DNA from 4 places in the Pseudoalteromonas sp. MIP2626 genome. Region 4 is predicted to be linked to each of the others. Evidence: predicted binding sites of a transcription regulator. Region 4 holds the regulator's gene; each other region holds the start of a gene.
What was found. Region 4 encodes sigma-54, which starts transcription at its own class of promoters, with help from an activator protein. Its sites were predicted from a motif close to GTTGGCACGNNNNTNGNNT; they were not measured.
Positions count from the first base shown of each region.

Region 1: a site for sigma-54 is predicted at 3,698-3,716, ahead of HC000_RS09825 (EF-hand domain-containing protein). Genes of this name have one in related genera too.
Region 2: a site for sigma-54 is predicted at 3,679-3,697, ahead of HC000_RS10770 (DUF2726 domain-containing protein). Genes of this name have one in related genera too.
Region 3: a site for sigma-54 is predicted at 3,741-3,759, ahead of fliE (flagellar hook-basal body complex protein FliE). Genes of this name have one in related genera too.

Region 1 is NZ_JAATTW010000019.1:8,962-17,069, reverse strand. Features, by position in the region: gene pepQ (Xaa-Pro dipeptidase) at 1-425, shown strand, start outside; gene HC000_RS09840 (YigZ family protein) at 504-1,118, shown strand; gene HC000_RS09835 (TrkH family potassium uptake protein) at 1,168-2,619, shown strand; gene HC000_RS09830 (flagellar brake protein) at 2,659-3,330, shown strand; gene HC000_RS09825 (EF-hand domain-containing protein) at 3,799-4,011, shown strand; gene HC000_RS09820 (calmodulin) at 4,161-4,373, shown strand; gene HC000_RS09815 (EF-hand domain-containing protein) at 4,442-4,657, shown strand; gene trkA (Trk system potassium transporter TrkA) at 4,733-6,109, opposite strand; gene rsmB (16S rRNA (cytosine(967)-C(5))-methyltransferase RsmB) at 6,197-7,492, opposite strand; gene fmt (methionyl-tRNA formyltransferase) at 7,485-8,108, opposite strand, start outside.
Region 2 is NZ_JAATTW010000022.1:25,880-33,987, reverse strand. Features, by position in the region: gene tyrS (tyrosine--tRNA ligase) at 1-1,187, shown strand, start outside; gene HC000_RS10780 (cobalamin biosynthesis protein) at 1,283-2,227, opposite strand; gene mtnN (5'-methylthioadenosine/S-adenosylhomocysteine nucleosidase) at 2,228-2,935, opposite strand; gene HC000_RS10770 (DUF2726 domain-containing protein) at 3,043-3,639, opposite strand; gene folE2 (GTP cyclohydrolase FolE2) at 3,755-4,675, opposite strand; gene arcB (aerobic respiration two-component sensor histidine kinase ArcB) at 4,889-7,207, shown strand; gene arcA (two-component system response regulator ArcA) at 7,212-7,928, opposite strand.
Region 3 is NZ_JAATTW010000005.1:72,073-80,180, reverse strand. Features, by position in the region: gene fliH (flagellar assembly protein FliH) at 1-595, opposite strand, end outside; gene fliG (flagellar motor switch protein FliG) at 599-1,639, opposite strand; gene fliF (flagellar basal-body MS-ring/collar protein FliF) at 1,632-3,347, opposite strand; gene fliE (flagellar hook-basal body complex protein FliE) at 3,368-3,700, opposite strand; gene HC000_RS05005 (sigma-54 dependent transcriptional regulator) at 3,861-5,321, opposite strand; gene HC000_RS05000 (ATP-binding protein) at 5,318-6,430, opposite strand; gene HC000_RS04995 (DNA-3-methyladenine glycosylase I) at 6,577-7,167, shown strand; gene HC000_RS04990 (sigma-54 dependent transcriptional regulator) at 7,481-8,108, opposite strand, start outside.
Region 4 is NZ_JAATTW010000003.1:135,341-143,448, forward strand. Features, by position in the region: gene mgtE (magnesium transporter) at 1-1,305, opposite strand, end outside; gene HC000_RS03420 (HPr family phosphocarrier protein) at 1,453-1,725, opposite strand; gene rapZ (RNase adapter RapZ) at 1,769-2,614, opposite strand; gene ptsN (PTS IIA-like nitrogen regulatory protein PtsN) at 2,636-3,088, opposite strand; gene hpf (ribosome hibernation promoting factor) at 3,093-3,380, opposite strand; gene HC000_RS03440 (RNA polymerase factor sigma-54) at 3,407-4,900, opposite strand; gene lptB (LPS export ABC transporter ATP-binding protein) at 4,970-5,695, opposite strand; gene lptA (lipopolysaccharide transport periplasmic protein LptA) at 5,692-6,237, opposite strand; gene lptC (LPS export ABC transporter periplasmic protein LptC) at 6,227-6,784, opposite strand; gene kdsC (3-deoxy-manno-octulosonate-8-phosphatase KdsC) at 6,781-7,332, opposite strand; gene HC000_RS03465 (KpsF/GutQ family sugar-phosphate isomerase) at 7,333-8,108, opposite strand, start outside.

The DNA.
Region 1 (8,108 bases), on a different contig from region 4:
ACAATAGAGTTGCACAAATACTTAGCGACTTTGATATTGTTAAGCTACCGGCTGAGGAAATAGTTGAACGTAAAATTACCTCTACCTTCTTCCCACATGGTTTAGGGCATCACCTAGGTTTACAAGTGCACGACATGGGTGGTTTTATGGCTGATGAAATGGGCGCACAACAAGCAGCTCCAGAGGGACATCCATTTTTGCGTTGTACTCGCATAATTGAAAAAAACCAAGTGTTTACTATTGAGCCTGGGCTATACTTTATCGACTCTTTGCTAGGCGATTTAGCACAAACCGATAATAAACAGTTTATTAATTGGCAAAAGGTAGAGTCGTTTAAGCCTTATGGTGGTATTCGTATTGAAGATAACATCATAGTACACGAAGATAGCCTTGAGAATATGACACGAAATTTAGCGCTAGATTAATCACGCGTTAGACTAGCTGTATTATAAAGAGGGGCCTGTTGGCCCCATTTTTTGGTTTATAACTTGGTTCATCAACGAATGTCAGAATATAAATACCCAGCAGCAGATGTTTTTCATCAAGAAGAGATTAAAAAAAGCACCTTTATTGTGCATATTGCACATACCCCAGATTTAAGTTCAGCTAAAGCGTTTATAAAAAGTATTGAAACTAAGTATGCCGATGCACGGCATAATTGCTGGGCTCACGTAGCGGGTAAACCAGGAGGAAGCCATGTGTATGGGTTTTCAGATGATGGTGAGCCAAATGGCACCGCCGGTAAACCCATGTTAAATGTGCTTATGGGCTCAGGGCTTGGTGAAGTTACCGCTGTGGTTACGCGTTATTTTGGTGGTATAAAGCTAGGTACAGGCGGTTTAGTACGTGCTTATGGAGGCACATTAAATAATGCATTAGCTAACTTATCAACGATAAATAAAGTGCCAAGTATTGAGCTAATTGGTAGTAGTGAATACAGTATGCAAGGCGTTATTGAGCAACTATTAAAAACGAAGTATCAAGTGCTTAACATCGATAAGCAATTTACTGCTAATATTGAATGGGTTATTACTATTGATAGCCGCCAAGCGACGCAAGCAATTCAAGATATTTTTGATTTAAGCCACGGCGCGGTTGAGTTAACCATTAAAGAGTAAGACAATATCTTACTCGTTAAACTTACTAATAATAAAAGCGATACGCTAAATGCAATTTCGTACCATTATAAAAATCCTTGGGCAACTTGTTGCACTGTTTAGTATTACCATGGTGCCTCCGGCAATCGTGTCTTTAATTTATAAAGACGGTGGTGGTGTTCCTTTTGTTTTGGCTTTTATTTTTAGTGTCACTATTGGCTTAATGGCTTATTACCCTAACCGCCACGAAGATGGCGATTTAAAAGCGCGGGAAGGGTTTTTAATTGTTGTGTTATTTTGGTTGGTACTTGGCGCGTTTGCATCCTTACCGCTGATATTTTTACAAGAGCCAAACCTATCACTGGCTGATGCGGTATTTGAAGCGTTTTCGGGGTTAACCACCACCGGAGCAACGGTACTAACCGGTATAGAGTACTTGCCTAAATCGGTATTATTTTATCGCCAACAACTACAGTGGTTTGGCGGTATGGGGATCATTGTATTGGCGGTTGCTATTTTACCTATGCTAGGGGTTGGTGGTATGCAGCTATATCGCGCCGAAATACCAGGGCCAGTAAAAGACTCTAAAATGACCCCGCGAATTGCCGACACCGCAAAGCACCTTTGGTATATATATGTGTCAATTACACTTGCGTGTACCTTGGCATATTGGATTGCAGGCATGGATTGGTTTGACGCAATAAGCCATGCGTTCTCAACGGTCGCCATTGGTGGGTTTTCTACTTATGATGCCTCTATGGGGCATTTTGATAGCCCAGTAATTAACTTTATTTGTGTGTTCTTTTTAATTATTGCAGCCATTAACTTTTCACTGCATTACGCTGCGGTAGCAAGTAGAAATATCAGTGTTTATATTCGCGACCCTGAGTTTAAAGTGTTTTTATGTATTCAGTTAGCGCTGGTGGTGATTTGCTTTACCGTGCTTTCGTCTCATGAAGTGTATGCCAATGGCGATGAAACACTCGACCAAGCGCTATTTCATGCTGTTTCAATTAGCAGTACGGCAGGATTTGCCACCGATAACTTTTCGGCTTGGCCATTATTTTTACCAATACTGCTTATATTTTCGAGCTTTATAGGTGGCTGTGCGGGCTCTACCGGTGGCGGTATGAAAGTGGTGCGCGTATTCTTACTATACTTACAAGGCGTGCGAGAGCTTAATAGGCTAGTGCATCCTCGGGCTATATATTCTATCAAGTTAGGCAGCAAAGCGTTGCCAGACAAAGTAGTAGAAGCTGTATGGGGGTTTTTCTCAGCGTACGCATTGGTGTTTATAATTATTATGCTAGCGCTGATGGGAACCGGTATGGATAACATTACAGCATTTTCTGCTACTGCAGCGTGTTTAAATAACCTTGGCCCGGGCTTAGGAGATGTTGCATCGCACTATGGGTCTATTAGTGATGGTGCTAAATGGTTGCTTACCATTGCTATGGTATTTGGCCGTTTAGAAATATTTACTTTATTAGTGCTGTTTACGCCTACATTTTGGCGCGGATAATTTAATTGTTAGTTTATAAATAGTATTAGGGAAAAGGATATGCCAACAACTAACCTAGAAAAGTTACACCAAATAATGTCTGGTGCCATGGTTGATCTTGAAATTTTAACACCAACAGCCAGCAAGCGTGTAAAAACAGAGTTTATAGGTTTGCTCGAAAATCGATTTATTATTTTAAACTATCCGAGCTCAAAGCGCCTGCCTACAGCAAGCGACTACCTGCACGATGGGGTAATGGTGGTAGTAAGAGCACTAATAGAGGGAAGTGGTGGGCAGGTTATCGCTTTTCGTCAGCAAATAATGTCAGTTGCATCTCATCCCGCACGCTTACTTTTTATTAATTACCCAAAGCAAGTGCAGTTATTCGATTTACGCTCGCAAACTCGTATACCTACCTTATTATCGGCCAAGCTAAAACTTAGTGATGACAGGATACTCGACGGGGTAATTAAAGATATTTCGCTAACGGGCGTAAAGTTTGATCTTAAAGACAAAGCCCAGGCCGAAAACATTAAAGGGATGCAATGCTCAATCATCCTCGATAGCAGTAATAAGCAAGTTAAAGACTTTCAGGGAGAAATTTGTAGCGTGAAAGAACACGTTCAAGGTGCTTACTGTGGAATAAAGCTATTAGCCAGCGAAGAAGAAATGAAAAGCTTTATGGGGGATCACTTTATTGACCCTTCAATACTCCAATCAGAAACCGAGTAACTGTACATTTCGCTATTTTGCAACAAAATAGCGATTTATTAAATTTAATTTTAAATAACGCATACCTGCATTGATAAAAATAAAATAATCGATAAAAAACAATTATTTATAAAAATAAAAGCTATTGGTTATTTTCATTTCAAAAATTATTCAGCTGTAACCGAGTTGAATACCCCAGCTAAACAGTCTCCTTACAGTGTGTATTTATAATCTGTGGCGTTTTTTGCTTTTTGTAAGGCATTGAATTTGTTCGAACTTATTTTTTGGGCTTAAAGTGTGTTGCAAAAGGGCAACAAAAACAGACGGTTAATTATCACCTTTAAGTGCATGTTACCTTTAACTAATTGAAGTTATTGATGTTTTAAATGTTGGCATCGAAGTTGTAATAGTTAAGCTGTATTGCATTAAACGTGATTTAAAGTGAAGCACTTAATCGCAGTTAACATAAACTTTGAAGGAAGATTGATTATGAAAACATTAAATAAAACGTTAGCACTTATCGCTCTAGCATCGTCATCAGCCGCTTTTGCAGCAAGTGATTTTGATACCCTTGATGTAGATGGTAATGGCGCAATTAGTCAAAGCGAAGCTGCTGTTGATGCAGAGTTAATGAGTATTTTCTCAGAGCTTGATACTGACCAAAACGGTGAGTTATCAAAAGAAGAATTTTCTAAAGCATAAGCAAAATGCAAGGTTGATAAAATTCTGTGTTGCCAAAGACAACCTAAGTAAGCAAGGGAGCTTATGAAAAAGAATAACAAGGAAAGTATAAACCTTAGTATATCTAATTTTTTGATAAAGCATTGAATAACATAGTAAAGGATTAAATTATGAAACAGTTAAATAAAGCACTCGCACTTATCGCTCTAGCATCGTCATCAGCCGCTTTTGCAGCAAGTGATTTTGATACCCTTGATGTAGATGGTAATGGCGCAATTAGCCAAAGTGAAGCGTCGGTAGATTCCGATTTAATCGCACAATTTGCAGAGTTAGATACAGATGGTAACGGTGAGCTTTCTAAAGCAGAGTTTGCTAACTACTAATTACTTTTTCGGTTATTTTTCACAGCCAGGGATTTCTGAGAAGGACCTCTCATTTTTAGGAGATTATTATGAAAGTATTAAATACATCACTTGCGATTTTAGTTTTAGCGTCTTCAGCAGCAGCCTATGCAGTAGTGGATTTTGCCTCTTTTGATACCAACGGCGATGGTGTTATTTCTCAGCAAGAAGCTGCGGCAAATACACAGTTAGTAAAAATATTTGATCAGCTAGATACTGACGGTAATGGCGAACTTTCTAAAGAAGAGTTTGCCAAAGTACAATAAAGCTTTAGTACCCTATATTAAAAAAGCAGCTTAACTAAGCTGCTTTTTTGTGTTTAAAGTACCAACAATGTACTGCTATAAAAATATAGCGCTCACCTGAAATAGTTTTTCTACAATATTAATGTGCTTTTTATCAATTAAGAACATGATGACATGGTCGCCCGACATAATAATGGTATCGTCGTGGGCAATAAGCACGTCGTCGTTACGTACTACAGCACCAATAGTAGTACCTGCTGGGAGTTTTATATCCCTTACAGTTCGGCCAACTACTTTAGATGTATTTTCATCACCATGGGCAACAGCTTCAATAGCTTCAGCTGCACCTTTGCGTAGTGAATATACGTTAACGATATCGCCGCGGCGAACATGAGTAAGTAATGCCGAAATAGTGGCTTCTTGTGGTGAAATTGCAATATCAATATCGCCGCCTTGTACTAAGTCAACGTATGCACTGCGTTGAATAAGTACCATGGTTTTTTGTGCGCCCATACGTTTTGCTAGCATGGCCGACATTATATTTACTTCATCATCGTTGGTTACCGCAATAAACACATCAACCTGATCTATATGCTCTTCTGACAATAGCTCTTGGTCTGACGCATCTCCGCAAAAAACAATCGTGTTGTCGAGCATTTCAGAGAGTTGCTCGGCGCGCTCTTTGCTGCGCTCAATTAATTTTACACTGTGATTTTTTTCCAGTGAGCGCGCTAGGCCTGCGCCTATATTACCGCCACCAGCAATCATAATGTTTTTATATGAACGCTCTAACCTTTGGAGTTCGTTCATAACGGCGCGGATGTGTTTAGTGGCTGCTATAAAAAACACTTCATCATCGGCTTCAATAATTGTTGTGCCTAGAGGTTTTATCGCTTTTCCTTGGCGATAAATAGCGGCTACACGAGTTTCCACATTGGGAATATGCTGTTTAAGCGTAGATAGCGCATAACCTACTAATAAACCGCCATAGTAAGCTTTTACAGCAACCAAAGAGAGCATGCCATCGGCAAACTGCAGCACTTGCAATGCGCCTGGGTAGTCTATTAAGCGGCGAATGTACTTAGTTACTAATGCCTCAGGAGCAATATAGTGATCGACCGGCAAGTCATCGTTATGAAACAGCTTTTCACGATACTTTAAATATTGCTCAGAACGAATTCGGGCTATTTTAGTCGGGGTATTAAAAATACTATACGCAACTTGGCAGGCAACCATGTTTACTTCATCTGAACTGGTTACCGCGATAATCATATCGGCGTCTTCCGCACCGGCTCTGCGAAGTACATCTGGGTGAGCGCCGTGACCAGCAACGCCTTGTAGGTCATACTTATCTTGAAGCTCGCGTAAGCGGTTGCCGTCAATATCAACGACCGTTATTTCGTTTTGTTCACCAACTAAATTTTCAGCTAGTGTGCCGCCTACTTGGCCAGCTCCGAGTATGATTATTTTCATTATTTACCAGTGTTATAAGTACCTATTGCTATGAAGTATTAGCTATCTAAAATAAGATAGATAGCTAATTGTTGTGTGCTGTATAGGTTATATTTTTTTAACTAGTTTAGCGTAATAAAAGCCATCGCTTTCACCAGGAAGTAACTGTAAACCAGGTGTGGTGGGCGTGTCTTTATCATGTAGAGGAATATGCTCAACATCATTGTTATTAGCTAAAAACTTAGCAACTTGTTGTTGGTTTTCTTGAGGGAGTACTGAACAAGTAGCGTATACCAAGGTGCCACCTGGCTTTAGAAGCGGCCAAATACTATCGAGTATATCGCCTTGTAATGCTGCTAAATCGGCAATGTCTGATGCACGACGCAACCACTTTATATCGGGGTGGCGGCGAATAACACCGGTAGCCGAGCAAGGTACGTCGAGTAAAATACGATCAAACTGTTTTTCATCCCACCAAGTGTGTGGTTGTGATGCATCACCACATTGCAGGTCGGCACCTAAGCCTATACGAGTTAAGTTTTGCTTAACACGCTCTAGGCGAGTTGCATCGCTATCAAGGGCAAGTACCTCAGCATCGGCCAACTCTAAAATATGACAGGTTTTGCCACCCGGCGCGGCGCAGGCATCTAAAATAGTGTCGTCATCTTTAGGCTCTAAAAAGCGCGCAGCTAACTGTGCAGCAGCATCTTGTACAGAACAAGCACCGGTATCAAACTCGGGTAATGAAAATACATCTCGTGGTTTAGCTAACTTTATCCCATCTATAAAATCAGGGTTAAGTGTATGCTCAATATCGTTAGCTGTTAGCATATCGCTGTATTCTTGCGTGCTGTATTGCGCTTGATTTACACGCAGCCACATAGGCGCTTGCTGTTGGTTTTCTGCAAGCAGATCTTCCCAACTATCAGGATAAGCTTCTTTAACTTGTTTGATAAACCAGTTTGGATGATTGTATAAACACACCGGAATAAGTTTGGCTTTTTCTTCAAGCTCAAGTTGTTGGCGCTGAAAACTACGTAGAATAGCGTTAATAAGTCCTTTTAAACCCAAAGCACGCAATTGTTGTAGTGCATTTACAGTTTCTGAAATTGCCGCATGTGGCGGAACACGCATGTGTTGTAGTTGGTAAATGCCCACATACAATAAAAACTGAAATATTCTACGCTTACCTTTTAACGGCTCCTCAACTAAATGTTGGCAGTAGTTTTCAAGGCTTGGTAAATAGCGTAAAACGCCATAGCAAATTTGCTGTAGCAGGGCTTTATCTTTAGGTGGCAAGCCTTGGCTGGCAAATGGTAGTTCTTGATTAAGCGAAGCGCCTTTATCAACTACGTTATATAAAGTTTCAGCGGCAAGCGCTCGTACGTTTGGAACATTACTCATTATTTTCGCCTAATATTGTGCCAGGAGTAACCCAGTCACTACGACCATTTAAAAAGTCGTTAATTGCCATTGGTTTTTTACCTTGCGGTTGTAATTGCGTAATACATAAAGCATGTTCGCCACAACCTACAATAACGCCATGTTTGTCGCTCGACAAAACGCGCCCGTTATTATCAGGCTGGTTGCTTGATTGCTCTACAACATGTGCTTGATAAATTTTTACTGGCTGCCCTCCCATTTGGGTGAAGCATACCGGCCACGGATTAAACGCGCGAATGTTGCGCTCAATTTGCGCCGCGCTCATAGACCAGTCAATATTGGCTTCGTCTTTTGAGAGCTTTTTAGCGTAATTAGCCGCGGCATCATTTTGTGGCTCAGGGGTTATTTTACCATTCGCTAAGTTGTTAATAGTGTCAATAAGTGCACCAGGGCCAAGATCAGCTAATTTAGTATATAAACTGGCACTGGTTTCGGTGGCACTAATAGGGCAGCGGCTTATATGTAACATGTCGCCAGTATCTAGCCCTTCATCCATTTGCATTATGGTGACGCCGGTTTGTTCATCACCTGCCCAAATAGCACGTTGAATCGGGGCAGCACCACGCCAGCGTGGTAA
Region 2 (8,108 bases), on a different contig from region 4:
CCGCTCTTGCAGAGATAAAACGCGGTACAGAAGAGATATTAATTGAAGATGAGTTAGTTGAAAAATTAAAATCTGGAAAAAAACTAAAAATTAAAGCGGGCTTTGATCCAACCGCGCCTGATTTACACTTAGGTCACACGGTACTTATTAATAAAATGAAAACCTTTCAGGACTTAGGTCATGAGGTTGTATTTTTAATTGGTGACTTTACCGGTATGATTGGCGACCCAACAGGTAAAAACGTAACGCGTAAGCCGCTTACTCGCGAAGACGTGCTTGCTAATGCTGAGACTTATAAAGAGCAAGTATTTAAAATTCTTGATCCGGCAAAAACCACGGTCGCATTTAATTCTACCTGGATGGAAAATTTAGGCGCAGCTGGAATGATCAAACTTGCAGCACGCCAAACCGTTGCGCGTATGTTAGAGCGTGATGATTTTAAAAAGCGTTACGCTAGTGGCCAGTCTATTGCTATTCATGAGTTTTTATATCCGTTAGTACAAGGTTGGGATTCGGTTGCACTTGAGGCTGATGTAGAGCTCGGTGGTACTGATCAGCGCTTTAACCTGCTAATGGGTCGTGAGCTACAAAAAGACGAAGGCCAAAAACCACAAACAGTAATAATGACGCCGTTATTAGAGGGCACCGATGGGGTGCAAAAAATGTCTAAATCGTTGGGTAACTATATAGGTATTACCGATGCGCCTAACGATATGTTTGGTAAAATAATGTCGATTAGTGATGTGCTAATGTGGCGTTACTACGACTTATTAAGCGGGCTGTCGATTGCTGGTATTAACGCGCAAAAAGAGCGTGTAGAGCAAGGTACAAATCCTCGTGATATTAAAATTGAGTTAGCAAAAGAGCTTATTGCGCGCTTTCATAGTGAAGCCGATGCACAAGCAGCTCATGATGACTTTATTCAGCGCTTTCAGAAAAAAGCTCTGCCGGATGAAATACCTGAACTAACAGTAACCATTGAGCAAGACAGCATTTTAATTGCTAACTTGCTTAAAGAAGCTAACTTAGTTGCTAGTACATCAGAAGCAATGCGCATGATTAAGCAAGGTGCAGTTAAGCTCAACGGCGAAGATAAAATTACAGACACTAAACTTGAAATAGCAAAAGGCAGTACGGCTATTTACCAAGTAGGTAAGCGTAAGTTTGCAAATATTACTGTAGCGTAAAGCTAAACGGTAAAACGCTAAAAACCAGCCACGGCTGGTTTTTTTGTGCTTATATTTTTTGTATTTTTAATAATAGGTGTGTAACTCGCCCTTAGCTAAATGTTTTTAAGTATCTCTATGCAAACAACGACCAGTAACCAAAATACCCGCGCTTGATTTAGTCTATTAATAGTAACCGGCACGTCCTCAGCAATAGGGAGGCGTTCGGTACCAATACGCATTTTGTTAAAACGTTCGCCAAAATACACTGCAGGCCCGCCTAGTTGTACGCCTAATGATGCAGAGCAAGTGCTTAAAAGCCACCCAGTATTAGTTTGATAAAAGTGCCTGCCATAATGCTTTATATAATGCATGCTTAGCTTGCTCGCTTTACTGGCTGCAATAGTCAGTGCCAATAAGCGCATAGGAATAAATTCAATAATAAACAAGGTAATTTTAAGCGGCTTTAAAAAAGGGCTGTTGGGTTTAATGTTACTGCGCCATGCCTGCTCAATTAAAGTAAGTAATCGATAGGCAAGCGCTGCAATAGGGCCAAGTACTAAAAAAACAAATATCACCACAAAGTAATATCTTGCAGTACGTAATATTAGGCTCTCTATTAAGGCTTTAATTATGCCTGCACCAGAGAGTTTAGTAACGTCTCGGGCTACTAATGGCTTTAATAGCTCACGGGCGGCAGATTTTTGGTTTTGTTTGGTAAGCTTAGCAATGCGTAGTGCTTTTTTATCAATAGCTTTACTCTCAAGGCATAAATATAAAATAAGTCCGGCGAGTAATTCAGGGTAAAATGCAAATTCCAGTAGTAATACAATAATAATAAGTACCACACTTAAAATAAGTGTACTGGCAAGGGTTGCGGCTAAATATTGATAGCTATTGGGTTCTGCTACTTTATAAATACGCTTACCAATAGCGCTAAAAATAGCCGTTAAAGCAGTGTTAGGATGATACCAACTAACAAGTGGTAAAAAGCGCTCAGCAAGGAGCGCCATTATAAACACAATAAAGTCCAAGTGATTTTGAACCATATTGCTGAGCATTTACAGTGAAACTGCCGTTAGCTTTTCAAGTAACGCCACTACCATTTTAGATGAATTGATTGATGCTGTTTCTAGGTATTCTTCAAACGAATGCGGCGACTCTTTGCCGGCAATATCTGACATCGAGCGAATAACCACAAACGGTGTATTAAGTGTATGACAGGTTTGCGCAATTGATGCCCCTTCCATTTCTACTGCAAGCATTGTAGGAAAGTCGCTACGGGCTTTTTCAATGCGTATTGGGTCACACATAAATATGTCGCCGGTACAAATTAAACCAACTAAGGTTTTTACGTCACTAATTTGCGCAATAGTTTGCTCTGCAGCAGCCACTAATTTAGGGTGTGCTGCAAAACCTGCTGGCATTTGTGGTACTTGACCTATTTCGTAACCAAAGGCAGTTACATCAACATCATGATGACGAACTTCTGACGAAATAACTACATCGCCCACATTTAATGACGGATCAAAGCCGCCGGCAGAGCCGGTGTTAATTACGCAATCAGGGGCGAAGTTGTCAATAAGTAATGTAGTTGCAATAGTTGATGCTACTTTACCAATACCAGATTGAACCAATGTTACTGTGTTACCTGCTAATTCACCGGTATAAAAAGTAAAACCAGCTTTAGTTAAAGTTTGTGGATTTTGCATTGCTTCGCGCAAAATTTTAACTTCTGGCTCCATTGCGCCAATAATACCAACATTCATAGTGTTAAGTTCCTGAGTTTGAATGCGCTGATTATACGTGAAGTTAGCGCTAAAAAACAAAAAAGCGAGCAGTTTTACTTTGCTCGCTTTTTATTATGTTATTTACGTTAAATTTCGGCTAGTGCTGTAGAGTGCGCTTTAGCTTGAGAAGGTGATAGTACCGCTGGTTTTTGAACTCGGGTACGAATAGGGCGAGCTGTTTGCGTAGCCGCAGGTTTACCAAGTTTAAACATAATAGCGTCGCGTACTTCACTTGGGCGATAGCCTGATTTTACTTTCATACGAATATGCGGGATGCCAGCGGCCTCTAATGCGCCATTAACAAACCAGTCGCGTTGTGCTTTATGGCCATCTTTATTGGCATTGTTTACTAAGTCTACGGCTGCCACTATGGTCATTTTTTCTTTATCGACTAGCACAAAATCAAGCTGTTTATTTTTAGCTTTAGCCATTGCTGCACGCTTAGACTTTGCCGATAAACCTTGTTTGCAATCAATCACGTCGATTAGTTTTACACGACTAACAATTTTATACTGATCGCCCACTGCGCGTTCTAATAAATTTAAAAAAGCACTTTCTACTTGAGTAAATACATTTTGCTTGCGGGTAAAAGGATAAGGGTTTCCGCCATCATCGTTAAACTTTGACGCAACAACAGAGGCCCCAACAACTAATACTAAAATTGATAATAAAGCGAATTCCATACGGTAACTCCATAACAACAAATTGACACTGCTTAAGTAAAGCAATTAACGTGCCTAAATTAGTTGGTTAAGTAGTATGTTTCCGTATGGATATTGAATACTGCAAAATAAGAACTTAAGCTCTATAACCGCCAGCAACGCCTTTAACTGCAATAGCGATTGCGTCGTGCGCATGCAGCGATTCGTAATGATTTATTTGTAACCAGTAATCACAGTATTGTTGTGTTTCTAGTAGCGCTTTAATTTTACGAGCAGCATCTTCACAAAACATTAAATTTTGACCATTTAGGCGGGCAAACTCTTGTTCATCTTCACGTTTCACTGCCGCTTGTACTGGCGTTTTTAATTCATCTTCAATCGTGTTAATTAAATTAACTACGTCAAATTGAGTAATATTACTGTCGAGCTTTACTTTTACATTAGCAATTGAGCGCTGCGAGTGTGGGGTGGCTACAATACCTTGCGTAGTACCTAGCCATTCTAGTGCTTCTTTTTGACTGAGGGTTTCTTGACTGAATTTTTCGGCAAATGCATTTTGTATCAGCTGACGCGCAAGTGCCGCTGAACATGGGCAAGTTGATGAATAGGTTACATCAACACTTAGCTCGTAATTAATAACACCTTGTTCAATTGTGCTGGTTAATATAACGGGGTAGCTTTTCCAGCCAGCCTTGCCGCTTAATAACGATTTACGGCGCAGTGGTAATTCAAACTTAAATTCTATAAGTGCTTTATCACTTAAGCCTTCGTGGCTACTAATAAAAAAATCGAGCGCTTGAGCTAATGTTTGAGGATTAACTTGCTGCTCAGTAGAGAGCGTGTCGAGCGCTAAAAATAAGCGCGACATATGAATGCCTTTTGCATCTTCTTTGTGTAAGTTTACAAAAGCGCGGGCTTTAGCATTAACAGTAACTGGCGTTATGCCATGCGACTCAAAAATAAATGGCAGTTCAATTTCACCCATTCCCACCCAGTCTAATGTACCAGTTTGTAAGGCGGGAGCCGTGTTAGCTATATCGGGCATATTAGTTTGCATGGTGTGTTACTCGTTATTAGCAATAATAAAGCGCCGCATTTTACACTAAATAATTTATTGCTGGAATGATGAGTTGTAGCCAGCTAATGATTCAAACAATAAATATTAGAGTTTTTATCGCACAACATGAAAATAGCTGATAGAAAATGCTAAAATTAACCATAACATGCAATTTAAACCTTTTTGTAATTAAGCTAAGAGAAACACTGATATATGACCGATTCTTCTTTGAGCCCTTGGGCTCGAGTTCTTTCTAGTTTAATAACTCGGTTTGGTGAGTTTAAAACTGCAGCCATTTGCTATGCTTTGTTATTGGCAGTTTCGCTTGTTTTATCAAGTATGTTTTATTATGTTGCCGTTGGAGAAGTTAATCTTGTTGATATATTGGCAGTGGTATTTTTTACCTCTGTGGTATCGCCTCTGGTTATAAGCGTGCTAATAAATTCAATCAGGCAACTAGATGCCTCCTATGCATATTTAGACAGTGCGACAAAACAAGAACAGCTACTCAATCAAACATTAAAAGATAATATAAATCGCTTAAATGTAGAAATTGATGAGCGTAAAATGGCGTTCCATGCCAAGCACCGGGCAATAGAAGAGCTAAGAAAAGAAATTGCTGAGCGTAAAAAAACACAACAAGAGCTTGCCCAGCAAAGTATGCTACAGCGCTCAATAGTAGACTCCTCCCCCGATTTATTTTATTACCGCGACAACAACGGTGTGTTTGCTGGCTGTAATAAAATGTTTGAAGAAGTAATGGGTAAAACCAGTGACGAATTAATCGGTAAGAGTGCTGAACAAATATTTCCTAATCAATTTTTATCTGAAGTTTTAAAAACCGATAAACAGGTAGAGCAAACTCATCAAGCATTAACTATAGATGTTCAATACGATGTGGGCGGCGAAACGCGTTGGTTTGAATTACGTAAATTGCCATTTATTAACGATAAAGGTGAGTACATAGGTTTACTTGCATTTGGCCGTGATATTACGAGTCGTAAAGAGGCTGCAGAAGCACTTGAAACAGCCTACAAAGATAAAGGTAAGTTTATTGCCACTTTGAGCCATGAGTTGCGTACACCACTTAATGGCATTGTTGGTTTAACACGTATGTTGCTAGATACAGAGCTTAATAAACAGCAGCGTAGTTGGTGTAATACGGTGTTTTCGAGTGCCGAAACACTAGGTAATATATTTAACGACATTATAGATTTAGACAAAATAGACAGAGAGCAGTTAGATATTGCAACTAATGCTATAAACGTATCTGACTTTATTAATGATGTGGTTAACTTTGCAGGCCTAATTGCTGAACAAAAAGATCTTTCTTTTGATATTAAACGCTTAGGCATGCTAGATATTTATGCGCAACTAGATCCAACCCGACTTCGCCAAGTTGTTTGGAACTTAATAAATAATGCGGTTAAATTTACTCATAAGGGCAGTGTAACCCTCACCTGTATTCGTGAAAATCGAGATGATGGCCCTTGGCTTACCATGAAAATATCAGACACCGGAGAAGGCATACCAGCCGAACAGCTCTCTCGTATTTTTGATATGTATTATAAAGCGCCAGATCTTAAAGGCACCAATGCTATTGGTTCTGGCATTGGCTTAGCAGTAACCAAAGCCTTAGTTGATGCAATGCAGGGGATTATTTCGGTTAATAGTACCGAAGGCGAGGGGAGCTGCTTTATAGTAGAAATACCGTTAATTTTATGTAGCGCACCCACTGAGAATAGTTATGTAGGACGCAGCTTAAATATACTGTTAGTAGAAGATGTGCCGTTAAATGCCGAAATTGCGACTAACTTACTTGAACAGCGTGGTCATGAAGTTATTTGGGCTGAGACCGGCGAAGATGCATTGTCTTTTGTAGAAACTGAAGACGATTTAGATTTGATCTTACTTGATATGCAGTTACCCGATATAAACGGTGATGAAGTAGCAAGGCAAATAAGAGCCGATAGCCATTTTGATAAATTACCTATTGTAGCGCTTACCGCAAATGTGCGCAGTGCAGAGCAAGAGCTAGAGGGGATTTTAATCCAAGGAGCGCTCGCTAAGCCTATCAATACGGTAAAACTAGATAAAATATTAGCTGATTTATTTGGTATAAAACAAACAAGAAGTAATGAGCCACAATTAAAAGTAAGTGCAGCAGCGCTTGCTGACATTAATGCACATTTACTTGATGTTGAAACTATAGAAGACTTTGTAAACTCAATGGGTTTGGTGGTGTTTAAACGCAGTAGTCAGTTATTTGAAAAACTCAATCCCCAGTATCAGCAAGAGTTACTTACCTCGTTAAACTCAGGCGACAGAGAAGAATATAAATCAGTTGCACATAAGCTTAAAGGTGCTGCGGGATCTGTAGGCTTAAATGATGTGCAATTACATGCAAAAGTAATGGAGTATGGTGCGCTGAATGAATCTGACGAGGTATTAAAGCAGTGGTTAGATGTTTTAGCAGACAAAATAAATGAAGGACAACATGCCCTTCATTTATTCTTACAGCAATTAGAGTAACTAATTAGCTGTCGATTTTACCAATGAAGCGATAACCTTCACCATGAATGGTGCTGATCAACTCAGTTGTTGAGTTGTCGCTTTCAAAGTGCTTACGAATACGACGAATTGTAACATCAACTGTTCTATCGTTTGCACGTAGCTCACGGCCAGTCATGTGTTTAATTAATTGCTCACGGCTAAAAATACGACCTGGAGAGTCAAGCATTAAACGCAGTGCTCTGTATTCGCCTTTAGGTAGACGTTTTGCGTCTCCACCTGGAGAAGTAAGACAGCGACTGTTTTCGTCAAGTTCCCAACCGTTAAACGTAATTACACCATTTGTTTCAAGTGCAGACTCTTCACCACCTAGGGCAGTACGAGTAATTAAATTACGCGCACGAATAGTTAATTCGCGAGGATTAAACGGTTTAGTAATATAGTCATCAGCACCAATTTCTAGGCCTAAAATACGATCTACATCATTGTCACGGCCTGTTAAGAAAATAAGACCGACTTTGCGTTTTTGGCGTAACTCACGTGCTAAAATTAGCCCGTTTTTACCCGGTAGATTGATATCCATAACTACAAGATTGACGTCGTCATTATTTGTAAGCTTATCATGCATGTCATCGCCATCAATGGCTTCAATAACTTTGTAACCTTCAGCTTCAAATAAACTAACGAGGTTTAGTCTAGTTACGTCTTCATCCTCTACTATCAGAATGACTGGCGTTTGCATTTTTAATTAACCTTTTGGTGTGTTTTATTTATAAAAAAAACCGGTATAGTTTTATAAACCGATTACTAAAAGAGTATAGGATTATATCTAATTGTTAACAAGTAAAAACAATTAGAGAAAAACAGCAGGATCCGCACAGCCTACTTAAAAGGTATAGAGTAAAGCTACTGTTTAATTGAT
Region 3 (8,108 bases), on a different contig from region 4:
GCTCGGTATTAAGCGCATCAATACTGTGTTTAAGGGTGTGTAAAATAACATCAGGAGAGGTTTTTACTTCTTGATAAATAATGGCCTCTGCAAGCATAACGGCTAATTGCACTAATTGTTTTTCAGCTTGCTCATCTACTTTACTTAGCGGCGCGGTTAACCCCTCTAAAATACTACGTAGGCCAGTTAACTGCTCTTCTATTAGTGGTTTTACATCTTCTTGGCCTTGGGTTTTTCCCAGCTCTAAGCCTTCTTTGTAGCCAGCTTCTTTACCTTCGGTAACGCCTTTATCAAAACCGTCTATGTAACCTTGCTCGTGTCCTTGTTTTACACCTTCTTCAAACGCATCTTGTCTAATGCGCTCAAGTTCGGCCATAGTAAGCGCAGGTAACTCAGGTTCTTGCGGCTCTTCAATTAGCGACTCTTCAGCCATTTCTTTTCGATACAACTCAGCAAGCGGTGTACCAAAGGCAGTAGAGCGATTACCAAAGCTTTTTTCATCGGGTGCTACATCAGGAACATCCCAATGCTTTAATAGTTCATCGGCTTCATCTGCGTGCAGTGGACGCCCTTTGTGCATTGACGATTTAGTCATGGTTTATAAAAACTCCTCGCCGCCGCCGCCGCCAAGCTGTATTTCGCCCGAGTCAGACAATCGACGCGCCGTAGAGAGTATTTCTTTTTGCGCTGCTTCTACTTCACTAATACGCACTGGTGCCATTGCCTCTAAGTCATCGGCAAGCATTTCGGCAGCACGTTTAGACATATTACCGAGTATTTTTTCTTTAAGCGCATCGTCTGTACCTTTAATAGCTTTCATTAGTACGTCTTGTTGTACTTCGCGTAAAATTGCTTGAATACCACGGTCGTCTACGTCCATTAAGTTTTCAAACACAAACATAAGATCTTGAATTTGTTGCGACATTTCTTCGTCATGCTCACGAATAGAGTCCATTAACTGCCCTTCTACGTTGGTATCTAGGTAGTTCATAATATCGGCAGCCGCTTTTAAGCCACCCATTTTCGCAGCTTGCGCACCCGCTTGGCCTGCAAACTGTTTTTCCATAATTTCGTTAAGCTCTTGCAAGGCAGCTGGCTGCACTTCTTCAAGGTTAGCAATACGCATGGTTAAATCTAGGCGCACTTTATCAGGAAACTGCGCCAGTATTTCGGCAGATTGCTCAGGCTCTAAATAAGATAATACAATGGTTTGAATTTGCGGATGCTCATTACGAATAATGTTAGCTACTTGTTTCGAGTCCATCCACTTTAACGAATCAAGTCCTTTAGCGCCCGATCCCATTACTATTTGGTCAATTAAGCTAGCGGCTTTATCTTCACCTAATGCAGCAGTAAGCGCTTTTTTAATAAAGTCTTCTGATTGAAAACCAATTGTACTAAAGCTTTGAATTTGCTCTATAAATAAATTATGTACTGCGCTTATTTTAGCTTGCGATAGATCCTGCAAACCGGCCATCGCCATACCCACTTTTTGCACCTGTTTGGGCTCTAAGTGTTTGAGTATTTGCGCTGCATCTTCTTCAGATAAACTTAATAGCAGTATGGCCGCTTTATCTACGCCATCTAGCTTATCAACATCGAAAGCTGCTGGGAGTTGTTTTTGGTTTTGATCAGTCATCTTCTGTTAACCACGCTTTCACTACTTGTGATGATAGTTCTGGTTCATTAGCTACAAGGGCACGTACGGCTTTAAGTAAGTCTTCGTCACCATGTAAATCGGGTAGCTGCAGTGTACCATCGCTTGAGAAGCCAACTGAAGCAGAATCAAAGTCTTTATTTAGCATATCTAAGCTATTATCGCCAATATCAACCCCTGAGCTAAGTGCATCTTCATCGTACTCATCAAGCGTGCTGTCTGGGTAAATTAAGCGTTTTAGCATAGGTTTAACTACAGCCATAATCAACACAATAATAACCAATGCAGCCAGTACTAAGCGTACTATTTTCATAAACCAGTCTTGTTCCCATAAAGGTACTTCAAAACTCATATCTACGGCTTCTCGTACAAAGGGAACTGTTACTACTTCTAGGGCATCGCCGCGCTGTATATCAAAGCCAACACCACCTTGTAATAAACGTCGAATATTTGACAGTGCCTCAACCGAGCGCGGGGTCATGGTGGTTTCACCGTTTTCGCCCACTGTTGGCAAATAATCAACCGCTACCGATACACTAATTCTGCGAATCGTGCCGCTTTGTTGGCGCTTATGCGAAATAGTAGTATCGAGCTCATAGTTACGCGTGGCTTCTTTATGCGTACGACTCGGTGAAGTAGCACTTCCTGCGCCGCCTTGGCCTGCTACTTCTGGAATATCTGAATTTACCGGAGGCTGATTACTTAACGCGCCAGGAATACCCACAGCTAAGCCGCCTATGTTGTTTTCCTCAAACGTGGTTTCGCTTCTTACCGCTGGTAGGTCTGGGTTATAACGTTTTTGCGTTTCTTCTAATGAGCTAAAGTCCATACTCAAATCAACTTGCGCAGTGTAATTACTCAAACCAACAATAGGGATTAAAATGCTATCAATTTTTTCTAGGTATTCTTGCTCGCGCTTACGCTCTAGGTCGTACTCTTTACGAGAACGCGCAGAAAGTGAGCTTTGTGAGCCCGAATTTAATAAACGGCCATTTTGATCGGTAACCGTTACACGTGCAGGCTCTAATCCTTGCACTGCTGAGGCTATCATATCCACCACAGAGTCTACTTCTTCGCTGTTAAGCGAGCGTCCGCGTTTAAGCGTAAGTACGACCGTTGCTGATGGTTTTTTCTCTCTGCGGGCAAATACGTTTTCTTTTGGAATAGCTAACAGCACCTTGGCGCGAGTGATGTTATTTAGCTCTTCTATAGTGCGGGCAAGTTGTTGCTCTCGGCCATGCTTTAGGCGCTCGCGCTCTAAGCGCTGGCTTACACCAAAGCCCATGTCTTGCATTATTATGTCTGAACCAGAAGTAGGACCTTGATCCAAGCCTTCGCGAGTCATTAGTAATTTTATATTTTGGTATTCGCTTTCATCAACCGACACTACATTGCCATCTAGTTGATAATCTATTTTTTGCGCATCTAAAAAATCAAGCGTTTGAATTAGCTCTTCGGTGGGCATTTTACCTAATGGGCGCATATCTGGCTGACGTGCCCAAATAATCACAAAAATGGCAATTGCCAAACAAATCGCCAGTGCAATAACAAGGGTAACTTGACGCAATACATCAACACCGCTTAACGCACTTAAATAGCCCGACTTTTGTTCTTGTTGATCGTCACTATCGCTTTGCTCAATACCGCCACTAGCAAGTGCAAGATCTGTAGATTGATTAGATTGCGCCACAATTATTCTCCACTACCTGATTAAACAGGCATATTCATGATTTCTTTGTAAGCTTCAACAAGTTTATTACGCACTTGTACGGTCGCTTCAAATGCAACAGAAGACTTTTGCGAAGCAATCATTGCCTCAGCAAGTGATACGCTTCTGTCGCCCATTTCAACCGCTTTTACTTTTTGACCTGTGTCTTGCTGTAACTCATGCACAGTATTGAGCGCATTGCTAAGCATATCGCCAAATTGTGCTGATGACGTAGACTGAACTTGCGTAGGCAATTTATTAATTTGATTATTACGGCCCGCTTCTAAGGCCATTGATTGCATTTCTTGAAATACAGCGCTATTTTGAATTTTCATTATTTGTCTCTAACAATGCAGTTAACTCTTAAGGTTAATAAAGCACAAAACGTGCCACATAAATAAAGCTTTAAATACATGGTGTTACAGTTAGTTTTTACTTAGTCAGAGTTTTGACAGCCCTAAATTCAAGGTATTGAATTTAGGGCTTTTTTGAAGGTTATGCAGGAAGTGAAATACCTAAGTCGCGCATTTGCGCTAGTTTATAACGTAAAGTTCGCGGGCTAATACCCAAAGTTTCGGCTACGTCTTTACGCTTGCCTTGGCAACGCGCAAGTGTTTCTAAAATAATTCGATGCTCTTTATCTTTAAGCTCATCTTTATAACTGCCTGTATCTTGAGCGAGTAAATCTGATTTTTGCTCATTCGGTGTTTGATCATCAAGCTTTTCATCACCCGACTTTTCGTCATTAATAACGGCTGTTGTTTTACTATCGTAATAGGCGCTAGTTAACGCACTTTCACTAATTGCTGGCTCTACTACAAAGTTACTTGGGGCTAAATTTTCAATAAAAATAGCTTGCTCACCTATGCTGTTACCACTGCGCAGTATAAGCGCACGCTGAATTACGTTATCAAGCTCACGCACATTACCTGGCCATGTATGGCTAAGGAGCTTTTGCTCAGCTTGCTTATCTAAAATAGCCAGCGGCTGCTTAGCTTTTATTAAATGGCGTTCAATTAAGTGCTTCGCCAACACAATTATATCGCCAGGGCGCTCGCACAATGGCCGCCACATTAGCGGAAAAACGTTAAGGCGATAATATAAATCTTCCCTAAACTGATTATTCGCTACCGCTTGTTTTAAATCGCGGTTACTGGTTGCGAGTATGCGTACATCCAGCGTAATCGTTTTACGGCTACCTAAGCGTTCAACTTCACGCTCTTGTAATACACGCAGTAGTTTAACTTGTAAGCCTAAATCCATTTCGGTAATTTCATCAAGTAAAATTGTACCGCCCTGTGCTTGCTCAAACTTACCTGGGCATGCCTGAATCGCGCCAGTAAACGCGCCTTTTTCGTAGCCAAATAATGTTGCTTCTAGCATGTTTTCAGGAATCGCCGCACAGTTAATAGCCACAAAGGGCTTTGCAGCACGCGCTGATTTATCATGAATAAACCGCGCTAATACTTCTTTGCCCGAGCCACTTGGCCCCAGCACCATAACACTGGCGTCTGATTTAGCTACCCTGCTTGCAAGCTCCAGCAATTGAATACTCGTTGGGTCGGCAACAATAGGGCCGTCGGTTTCTTTAGGTTTTTCGGGCAAATAGCGGCTCACCATATTTAATAGCACCTCGGGTGCAAATGGTTTGGCCATATAATCAATCGCGCCTAAGCGCATTGCCTCTACCGCATCGTCAATAGTTGCGTAGGCGGTCATCATTAATACCGGTAAATCGGGGTAATTTAATTTAATACTGCGCAGTAAATCTAGGCCGCTCATAGCGCCCATTTGCACATCGCTCACCACTAACGAAAAGGATTCTTTTTTTAGTAGTAACATCGCCTGCTCTGCACTGTCGGCAGCAACGCATTCAATACCCGACATTTCTAGAGTATCTATTAATGCTTCGCGAAGCCCTGCGTCGTCCTCTACAACTAAAATAGTATTACTCATAACGATTCCTCTAATTTAGATGCTGCGCTAATTGGCAATAACAAGTTAAAACAAGCGCCGCCATGTACATTATTAGTCACCTCAATACGCCCTTGGTGCGCATTAGCAACAGAGCTAACAACCGCCAACCCTAAGCCTGTGCCTTGGCTGCTAGTGGTAAAAAATGGTTCAAACAGTTTATCTACCTGCTGTAGGTCAACACCTGGGCCATTATCACTCACGCTAATGCGTACAAAATCTGGGGTTTGCAAATCGCGCATTGCACTTACTTGCACTTGTGCCCCAGCACCTATAATTTGAATACTGTTATGAATCAGGTTTTGAATCGCACTGGCAAGCGCGGTTTTATTCCCTAAAATCGCAATGTCGGGCTCAGGTAAGCTTACATCAAGCTCACTGTTATTAAGCGTTACCATGGCATCTGCACCGGTTTTCACTTCGCTTAATAATTGCTGCATAGACACTTGCTCAACCACATGCTGGTCGCCACTTTTGGCAAATAGCAGCATGTCGTTTACTTGGTTTTCTAAATCTTTTAAACGCGACATTAACTTTGTTTGAAAGTTATCGCGAGATGCTTCGGGTAAGCGTTTTGAACCTAAATTAGCAGCATAAAGCATAGCCGCCGACAGCGGCGTACGTACTTGGTGCGCCAAAGATGCCACCATTTTACCCAGCGCACTTAAGCGCTGCATATGCGCAACCCGCTTTTGTAAGCGGCGGGTTTCGCTCAAGTCTGTCATTAAAATAAGTTGCCCAGGCTCTGGGGCAAGTGCAGTAATATCAAGTTTTATTAAGCGCCCGTCTTTTAAAGACACTTCGTGGCCATCATCTTGCTGAGGCCGAAAAGAGCGCTGAATAACACTAAACCACTTTTCGCCTTCAAGCGGCTCGCCAAGCATATCAATCGCAATTTGATTCGCTTTCGCTATCATGCCTTTACCATCAAGCACAATTACTCCTGCGGGCATAGTATCTACTAAATGCGAAAGCCAACTAGCCTGTTTACGCAGATCACTTAACTCCCCTATATACTCCTCTTGAAGTAAACATGGGTTATACTGATTTGCAGAAATAAACTGTGGTTTTAACACACTAGCAAGTGCCATAATCAAATCTCTAATTGATGCAGATACAGGGTTAAATGCACAATTTATACCACCTTTTATTACCATGTATATCATTGAGTTACACAGTAAAAATACGCGACATTAAAATGACGCGCAAATAAAAGCACCGCAACTAAGGAACTATAATGACCAAGCAATCTCGCTGCTCATGGCTCGACACCAGCAAACCCGACTACGTTGCATACCACGATAACGAATGGGGAGTGCCAGTGTATGACGATAAAAAACTGTTTGAATTTTTAACGCTGGAGTCGGCGCAAGCAGGATTGAGTTGGTACACTATTTTAAAAAAGCGTAATGGTTATAAAAATGCTTTTGCCGATTTTGATGTACACAAAGTAGCAGCATTTACCGATCAAGATATTGAGCAACTAATGCTTGATGCGGGTATTGTGCGCAATCGCTTAAAAATTGCTGCTACTGTAAATAACGCCAAATGCTTTATTAAAATTCAGCAAGAGTTTGGCAGTTTTAGTAACTATCAATGGCAGTTTGTTGGCAATAAGCCGCAAGTAAGTAATTTAAATTCTGCTGACAACACCCCAGCAATTACCACTGCCTCAAGCGCATTTGCTAAAGATTTAAAAAAGCGTGGTTTTAAGTTTTTAGGGCCAACAACCGTATACGCCCATATGCAAGCCTGCGGTATGGTTAACGATCACAGTAATAACTGTTTTAGAAAAGAAGAAGTTATGAGGCTAGGGGCTAGGGGCTAGGGGCTAGGGGCTAGGGGCTAGGGGCTAGGGGCTAGGCAAACAGTCTGATTTCAGGCTTTTAATCAAGCCTCTGTAATTATTACATTTAGTGAAATTTATTTTCACCAAGAGCTGTGCATAACAACACAAAAAAAGAACAGTACACCTATTTATAAGTCTCTATAGCTCAGCGTCTCTAACCCTCTTAGCGAATATTGTTACTAAGACTAAGTCGCACTACGTACGCGCGTCAGCAAGCTAAACGCTGTGCTTGGTTATTTTTTACCTAAAGCCTGAACCCTGACACCTAAAACCTGATAGCTGCCCTTAATTTTTAGTCTCTAGACAAGTTATATTTTTTCATTTTTTCGACCAAAGTAGTGCGGCGTACTCCGAGTATTTCGGCGGCGCGGGCAACTACATAATCAAAGCGCTCTAATGCTTGAGTAATTAAGTTAATTTCTAGCTCGGCTAAATATTCTTTAAGCTCAATCCCTTCGCTGGGTAACAAGCCTGAATCTGCTGCTGTAGAGTGTTCGGGTTCATCGTCATAATCGCTAAAGTCGGTGCTAAATATGTCGTTAAAGGCATCACGCTCCATTAACTCTTCTGGGTACTGCGGCTCATAGGCTTCAACTTCAATATAACGATACTTAGCCGGTAAATCAGGAACATCTACCACTTTTTCTGGGAACATTATCACCATTCGCTCAACTAAGTTTGCAAGCTCGCGAATATTACCCGGCCAACTATGCTCTTTTAAACTCTCGACCGCGCGCTCAGTAAACTTAGCGGTTGAGCCACTTTGCTCATTAACGCGGCGCATTAACTCTTTTAATAACAGCGGTATGTCATCGGCGCGCTGAGTAAGCGACGGGCTTTCAATGGGGAATACGTTTAATCGGTAGTATAAATCTTCACGAAACGTGCCTTGCTCTATCATAGTTTCGAGGTTGCGATGG
Region 4 (8,108 bases):
GGTTACTGTAGTGAGTATTACACTGCCAGCAAGTGCAGGGTCTATTTTCATACGTTTAAGTATTATAGGAATACACGCACCCGCCACACCCGCAACAACTAAGTTCATAAACATTGCAAACGCCAGTACCGCGCCAAGCATTAAGTCCCATTGCCATAGGGCTATAACACTGGCAATTAAAACAGCCCATAAAATACCGTTTAATGCACCAATGGCGAGCTCTTTTATCATTACAAAACGTTGGTTAGTTTGGTTAATATGACCCACTGCTATACCACGAATAACCAAGGTTAATGACTGGCTACCGGCCACCCCACCCATTGAGGGGACAATGCCGTTAAGCACGGCTAAAATAGGCAGTATTGCTAAAGTGCCTTCAAAAAAACTGGCAACAAAAGCGGCTGCCAGAGCCGTTAATAAGTTAACACCTAGCCAAACAGAGCGTTTTTTTGAGCTTTTTAAAACCGGTGCAAAGGTATCTTCTTCATCATCAAGACCCGCTAAACCTAATAAGTGATGCTCTGCGTCTTCACGAATTACATCAACAATGTCATCGATAGTAACACGGCCAAGTAGCTGGGCGTTGTCGTCAACTACTGGGGCTGATATCCAGTTATGACGTTCAAATAACTGCGCCACTTCGCTTTCATCCATCGAAATAGGAATAGACTCACAGTCTTCATCCATTAGGTCGTGAACAATTTTTTCGGGCGAATTGGTTAGTAAGGTACTTAACGATAAAGCGCCTAAAAAACAGTTATGCTTATCGACAACGTAAAGGTCGTCGGTACCCTCAGGGAGTTCGCCGCGCAGACGAATGTAACGCAGTACCACATCTAGGGTTACATCAGGGCGAATGGTTACTGTATCTGTGTTCATCAGCGCGCCAGCAGAGCGTTCCTGATAGGAGAGTGCTTGCGTAGCACGTTCTCTATCTTGAATGTCCATGGCGCTAACTACGTCTTTATAAACCGTGTCAGGCAGGCTTCGCAGTACTTCACCTAAGTCATCGTGGCCCATGTCTTCAGTGGCAGCAGCAATGTGCTTAGGTTCCATTTGGGCAATAATGCCTAAACGTACATCTTCAGAGAGTTCTTCAAGGACATCACCTTGTACATCTGGATCAACTAATTGCCAGAGCAGGCGGCGAACTTTATGTGGTGATGATTCTAGTAAAAGTGCGGTATCACAAGGAGCTGTTTTTGCCAGCATGCGCCTAACTTGAACAAACTGACCACTATTGAGTGACTTGGTCACTTGTTGTAATTGTTGTAGTGGGTAGTCTTGTTCGAAAGTTTCGGGCATTGGCGTCCTTAATTTATTTTTATAACGTTAGGGAAGAAGTTAGTCATTAACTTCGTTCAGTTTATCTTACTTTTTTTAGCCAAACTAGCTTAAGGTTTCACTAACCCTATATTTTAGCTCGTTTACTTGGTTTAAATAAAGTGCCTACTATTCTTGTTCGTTAAAGCGCTGCGCTATTAATTGGCCAACGGCATGTAAAGCATGCTCTGCATCGGGTCCTTCGCACACTACTTTTACTTCTTTACCTTGGCTACTTTCTAGTAACATTAAAGCCAGTACGCTATCGCCAGCGGCTTCTTTTTCATCTTGAAATAAGGTAATAGATGCGTCAAATTGTACCGCTAATTGTGCTAATACGGTAGCAGCTCTAGCATGCAGGCCTAGCTTGTTTTTTATTAAAAATGTATTTTCTAAGCGCATAAGATACTCTACTTAAGCTGAACAGATGATTATTTAAATTGAATTATTTTTCTTGCTCGCGATGGCGAATTTTTACATTAGGGTGAGACATAGCAAAGCTTTCACCAATTGTTTGCGCTAAATAAACTGAGCGGTGCTGACCACCAGTACAACCAATAGCAATGGTTAAATAACTGCGATTATTACGCTCTAGGTGTGGTAACCACGTTTGTACAAAGGTTTGAATTTGCCAAGTGAATTTTTGCACAATACTATGACTAGCTAAATAATCTTTTACTGGTTGATCTAATCCAGTTAAAGGCTTGAGCTCCGGTTCCCAGTGTGGGTTTGGTAAAAAACGCGCATCAAAAACATAATCAGCACCTTTGGGAATACCATGCTTAAAGCCAAACGACTCAAAGGTAATGATAAGCTGTTTGTCTTTTTTACCGAGTATGGTTTCACGCATAGATTCAGCAAGTTGATGCACACTTAAATCGGTTGTATCAATGACATGATCAGCCCGCGTTACGAGTACATCGAGTAATTCTTTTTCCTTTTTTATTGCTAAATCTAGCGGTAGCGAATCAATCGAAAGCGGGTGCAAACGACGCGTTTCTGAATAACGGCGGATTAACGTTTGATCGTCGCTATCTAAATAAAATAACGTTGGTTTAGCAAAGTCGGGCAAGTACTCAAGAATATCGTTAAACTGCTGCTGATCTTTAGGCAGGTTACGCACGTCTATACTAACGGCTATTTTATCGTAGTTATCAGAGACACTGCGCACTAATGAAGGCAGCAAATTTACCGGAATATTATCTACACAATAGTAACCTAAATCTTCTACAACACGTAAAGCAACTGACTTACCAGAACCTGATCGGCCACTTATAATAATTAATTCCATTTACCACCCCTTTATTAGTAACTAGGATTGATCCAAAATAACTTGGTATAACGCTTCATCAGACTTTGCCGCACGCAATTGCTTACAAAACTCTTTATCGTTTAGTTTATCAGCTATTGTGGCTAGTGTTTTCAAGTGCTGCTGGTTATCGCCATCGGGCACTATAAGCGCAACAAAAATATCAACTGGACGATTATCAATTGCATCAAAATTAATAGCGGTTTCGCTTATTAAAATTAAGGCAAGAGGCTCTTGTGCCCCGCTCATACGGCCATGTGGAATTGCTATTCCTCGGCCAATACCGGTACTACCTAGCTTTTCTCTTGCCAATAAAGCAGTGAGAATATCTTGCTGAGGTAAATACGGCATTTTTTTATGCGCGAGTTCACTGATGAATTCTAAAATTCTTTTTTTACTATTAAAAAGGACCACAGCTTTGCTGCAGTCCTGGCATATAAGTGAGCTTAATTTCATAGTGTTAGTGTCGAGCAAACTTCTCTTTGTGTTTAATTACTTGACGATCGAGTTTGTCAATCAACGAGTCAATGGCAGCGTACATATCTTGGTGTTCGGTCGATGCAAATAGCTCAGCGCCACTTACAAAAATTGTTGCTTCAGCTTTTTGACTTAATTTTTCTACATCGAGAATAACATGCACATTAGTTATGTGATCTGAGTGTCTTTGCAGCTTTGCAAATTTATTATTTACATAGTCTCTTAATGAGTCTGTAATGTCTACATGACGACCAGTTAAGTTTAGTTGCATCAGCATTTTCCTCTTTGTTGTACGTCTTAAATCAAGCTTTTACGTTGATTCGACGGGGGAATAGCCAGAGATTCGCGATATTTTGCAATTGTCCGTCTAGCTACTTTAATTCCTTGCTCAGCCAATATATCTGCAATCTTGCTATCACTCAATGGTTTGGCTAAGTTTTCTGCAGCTATCAACTTTTTAATCAGGGCACGTATGGCAGTTGATGAACATTCGCCACCATTTTCGGTGCTTACATGGCTTGAAAAAAAGTACTTAAGCTCAAAAATGCCACGTGGAGTGTGCATATATTTTTGCGTAGTGACCCGTGAAATAGTCGACTCGTGCATTTCAACTATTTCGGCAACATCGTTTAATACCATAGGTTTCATGGCTTCTGGGCCATGTTCAAAAAACGCTTGTTGCTGCTTAACAATACAATTAGTTACTTTCAGGAGTGTTTCGTTTCTACTTTCTAGGCTTTTAATAAACCATTTAGCTTCTTGTAAGTGCGAGCGAATAAATTGGCTGTCACCGCTGGATTTTACTGTACGAGACATAGCCGCATATTGGCTGTTAACACGTATTTTTGGCATGCTATCTGGGTTTAGCTCTACCACCCAGCGGCCTTTTATTTTTTTAACAGACACGTCAGGTATAACGTATTCAGACTCTTCTCTGACAATAGTATCCGCAGGCTTAGGATTAAGCGTATGAATAAGTGTCATTATTTCTTTAAGCTCTTCTTCTTTGAGCTTAGTTTTTTTCATTAACGTACGATAGTCGCGAGCAGCGAGTAAATCGATATGATCAGTTAACACCATTTTTGTTTCGTTAATATAAGGGGTGTCTTTATCAAATTGATTTAATTGAATGCATAAGCATTCTTGCAAGCTGCGAGCTGCAATACCAACAGGATCAAATAATTGAATGCGCTTTAGCACTGCTTCTATTTCATCTAGTTCTACTTCGTGTTCGTCGTCAGTTTCTTGGTTAAAGCTTGCTAAAAGGTCTTCGCAACTGAGGGTTAAAATACCAGAGTCATCTACGGCTTCAACGATAGCTATGGCAATAGCTTCGTCGGTAGGGCTAAAAGGGGTGAGCTGTAATTGCCACATTAAGTATTCATGCAGGGTTTCGGTTGATGCACCTTGATAAATAGATTCATCTTCAGGCATTGGCCCTGATGAAGAGGCAGGCGCTGCGCTCATATATTCATCCCATGATACATCCATGGCCATGTCGTCGCTTATGGTGTCTTTATTTAGTGCTTCACCGCTATCTTGCTCATACTCGCTTGGGGTGTCGTCAGCAGAGGCGCTAACAGTAATGTCATCTGCTTTTTGCTCGTTTTTACCTGCTGATTCTTCCGTGTAATCTTGTTCATCAACTTCAAGTAATGGGTTGCTATCAAGTGCTTCTTGTATTTCTTGCTGGAGATCCAAGGTACTAAGCTGCAATAAGCGAATAGCCTGTTGCAGTTGCGGAGTCATTGTAAGTTGCTGGCCCATGCGCAGCTGTAATGATTGCCTCATTTATCTCTAACAATCCTTATAAATTGATATGATTAATCTTAGCAGATGCTTATAGTAATAACATAAATATTACAGTTTGAACTGCTCGCCTAAATAAACATCACGTACTGTTTTATCGTTTAATACAAATTCAGGAGTACCAGATGCAATTAGCTCCCCATGAGAAACAATGTAGGCTTTTTCACAAACATCAAGGGTTTCCCTTACATTGTGGTCGGTAATTAGTACGCCAATACCACGATTTTTAAGGTGTTCTATAATTTTTTTAATATCGAGTACTGAAATAGGATCCACGCCAGCAAAGGGCTCATCAAGCAATATAAATTTAGGATCTGCAGCTAAAGCACGTGCTATTTCTACGCGGCGACGTTCACCACCAGATAGCGCCATACCTAAGCTGTCGCGAATATGTTGCAGGCTAAATTCGTCCAATAAACTATTTAGGGTTTCTTCCCTGGCTTGTTTATTTAGTTGCTTACGCGTTTCTAAAATAGCCATTAAATTTTGATACACAGTGAGCTTTCTAAAAATAGAAGATTCTTGTGGTAAATAACCAATACCTAAACGAGCACGGCTGTGCATAGGAAGTAAGGTAATATCGTTATCATCAATTAATATTTTACCTTTGTCGCTAGGTACTAAGCCTACAATCATGTAAAAGGTAGTGGTTTTACCTGCGCCATTTGGGCCAAGTAAACCAACAATGCTACCAGCTTTTACTTCAAGTCCTACATTTTTAACAACTTCACGGCCTTTATAGCTTTTTGCTAATAGCTCTGCTTTTAATGTACTCATGGCTGACCTTTATTGAGTTTTTGTTCTTTTTTTACGTCTACAGGCACTAAAATAGTGTGTACCCGATCAGTTGAGTTTTCATCTTTTTCAGCACTTATAAGCTGTTGCTCTATATCGTAGGTGATGCTTTTAGCCGTAATTTTTTGCCCAGCTTGAGAAATGTTTGCATCTCCTACTAGGGTTAAAAAACGTTTCGCTACATCGTAACGTACTTCGTTAGCGCTGGCGCTCATGACAGTACCATCTGCTTGCTTTTCTTCAAAATATGCAGGACTGCCCGTGGCAATTAATAGTTGTTTATTATCGCCAAGTTCGTCGCGCTTATGTACTTCTAAACGATCGGCGGTGATACGACGATTACCGTGAATTATCTCGACGTTTTTCTCAAAAATACCAACGTTTTCTTTTAGTTGGCCTTCTTGGCGGTCAGCACTAATAGAAATTTGATTAGCTAATGGGGAAGTACTTTGCTCTGCCGCATTACTATTAAATACAAGTATAAGCGATGGAATAATAAGTATTTTTGCAAGGTTATTGGTCATAATATAGTGTTCGCGTATGGTTAATTAGTTTTATCACCTCGGTTGTTAAATTGGCTTCAAGGCCTTTACCGGTGATCTTTAAATTCGGTCCAGTTATAATAACGGGCTGTTCGCTGCGCATAGTGAGTAGCATTATATCTACTTGAATATTGTCGGCGGTAATTTTGTCTATCATTGCGCCATCAATTAAGTTTTGGGCAGTTACATTACCCTCTAAAATTAATTGTCTTTCATCGTAAAGTGTTGCTTCATCAGCATTGATACGCCACGTTTTTTGTCTGTCGTCGTACAATATGAAAGTAGGTTTTTCGAATAAGGTAAATCCTAGCTGCTCGTAAAGCTCCGTTTTAACCGCAGTTACTTTATGGCTAATTTCACCGTTTTCGTCAAAAGCTGTTTGTTTTAGCTCAATGGCGGTGTAATCGGGTTTAGCTATTACTTCTGAGTCGGCTTTAGCAACCGTATTTACCTGAGTAAAATAAGGGTACCAAAGCCAAACCATACAGGTGATGAATAAAACGCTTAAGACTATGCGCGCTATATTCATGAACTGGTGCCTTGGCTAGTTAATGGTTTATTGTTTTCAAGCATAAGTAAGTCGGTTAGCTCTCTTACTGCACCAAAACCACCCGGCATTTGCGTAGTGTAATGTGCTAAGCGTTTAATTAGTGGGTGCGCGTCGTTTACTGCTACTGCAAAGCCAACTAACTCCATAACAGGCATATCTGGGCCATCATCACCAATATAAGCAATTTGCTCATCGCTCAAATTAAGCTTGTTTTTAAGTTCTTGGTAGGCAATAAGCTTGTTTTCTTGACCTTGATAAATATGCTGCACGGTTAAGCTGGTCATACGTTGTTGTACTATTTGCGAGTGCCTGCCGGTAATAACCGCTACTTCAAAGCCGCTGTTAATAAGTGCTTTAATACCAAAGCCATCTTTTGTATTAAATGCTTTTAGCTCTTCACCTTGGTTGCCAAGATAAATTCGGCCATCAGAAAATACGCCATCAATGTCGCATATAAGTAGTTTTACTTTTTTTGCGCGCGCTTTAGCGTCATCACTTAGCGCTTGATAGAGTTCTTCAAATTGCATTTATAATACTCCTGCTTTAAGTAGGTCTTGCATATTGAGTGCCCCAATAGGCTGATTATGCTCATTAATAATAATTAAGCCATTAATGCGTTTATGTTCCATAATATTAAGCGCTTGCGCAGCAAGCATATCTTGGGTTGCCGTGGTACACGATTTAGTCATTACTGCATCTATTGACGTGGTATGAATATCAACGCGTTGCTCTAAAATACGGCGTAAATCACCATCGGTAAATAACCCGGCGAGTTGCTGGTTATCGTCAACTATGGCGGTCATACCTAAGCCTTTAGCTGTCATCTCAATCAGTGCATCTTTAATAGTTTGCGAAGTAGTTATAATAGGCGTATTTACACCGCTGTGCATAACATCTTTTAAGGTGAGCAGTAATCGCTTCCCTAAACTGCCACCGGGATGCGATAGTGCAAAGTCATCGGCAGTAAATCCGCGTGCTTCTAACAGTGCTACCGCCATTGCATCGCCCATAGCGAGTGTTGCCGTGGTACTGGCTGTTGGTGCTAAGCCTAATGAGCAGGCTTCTTTTTCTACTTTAATGCATACATGCACGTTAGCAAGTGTGGCCATGGTTGATTGTGTATTTCCTGTCATGGAAATAATTTTTGCACCAAGGCGTTTTAACACTGGAATAATATTAAGTACTTCACTGGTTTCGCCTGAGTTAGAAATAAGCATAACGACATCGTTTTTAGTGATCATGCCCAAATCGCCGTGGCTGGCTTCGCCTGGGTGCACAAAAAAAGCAGGGCTACCAGTGCTTG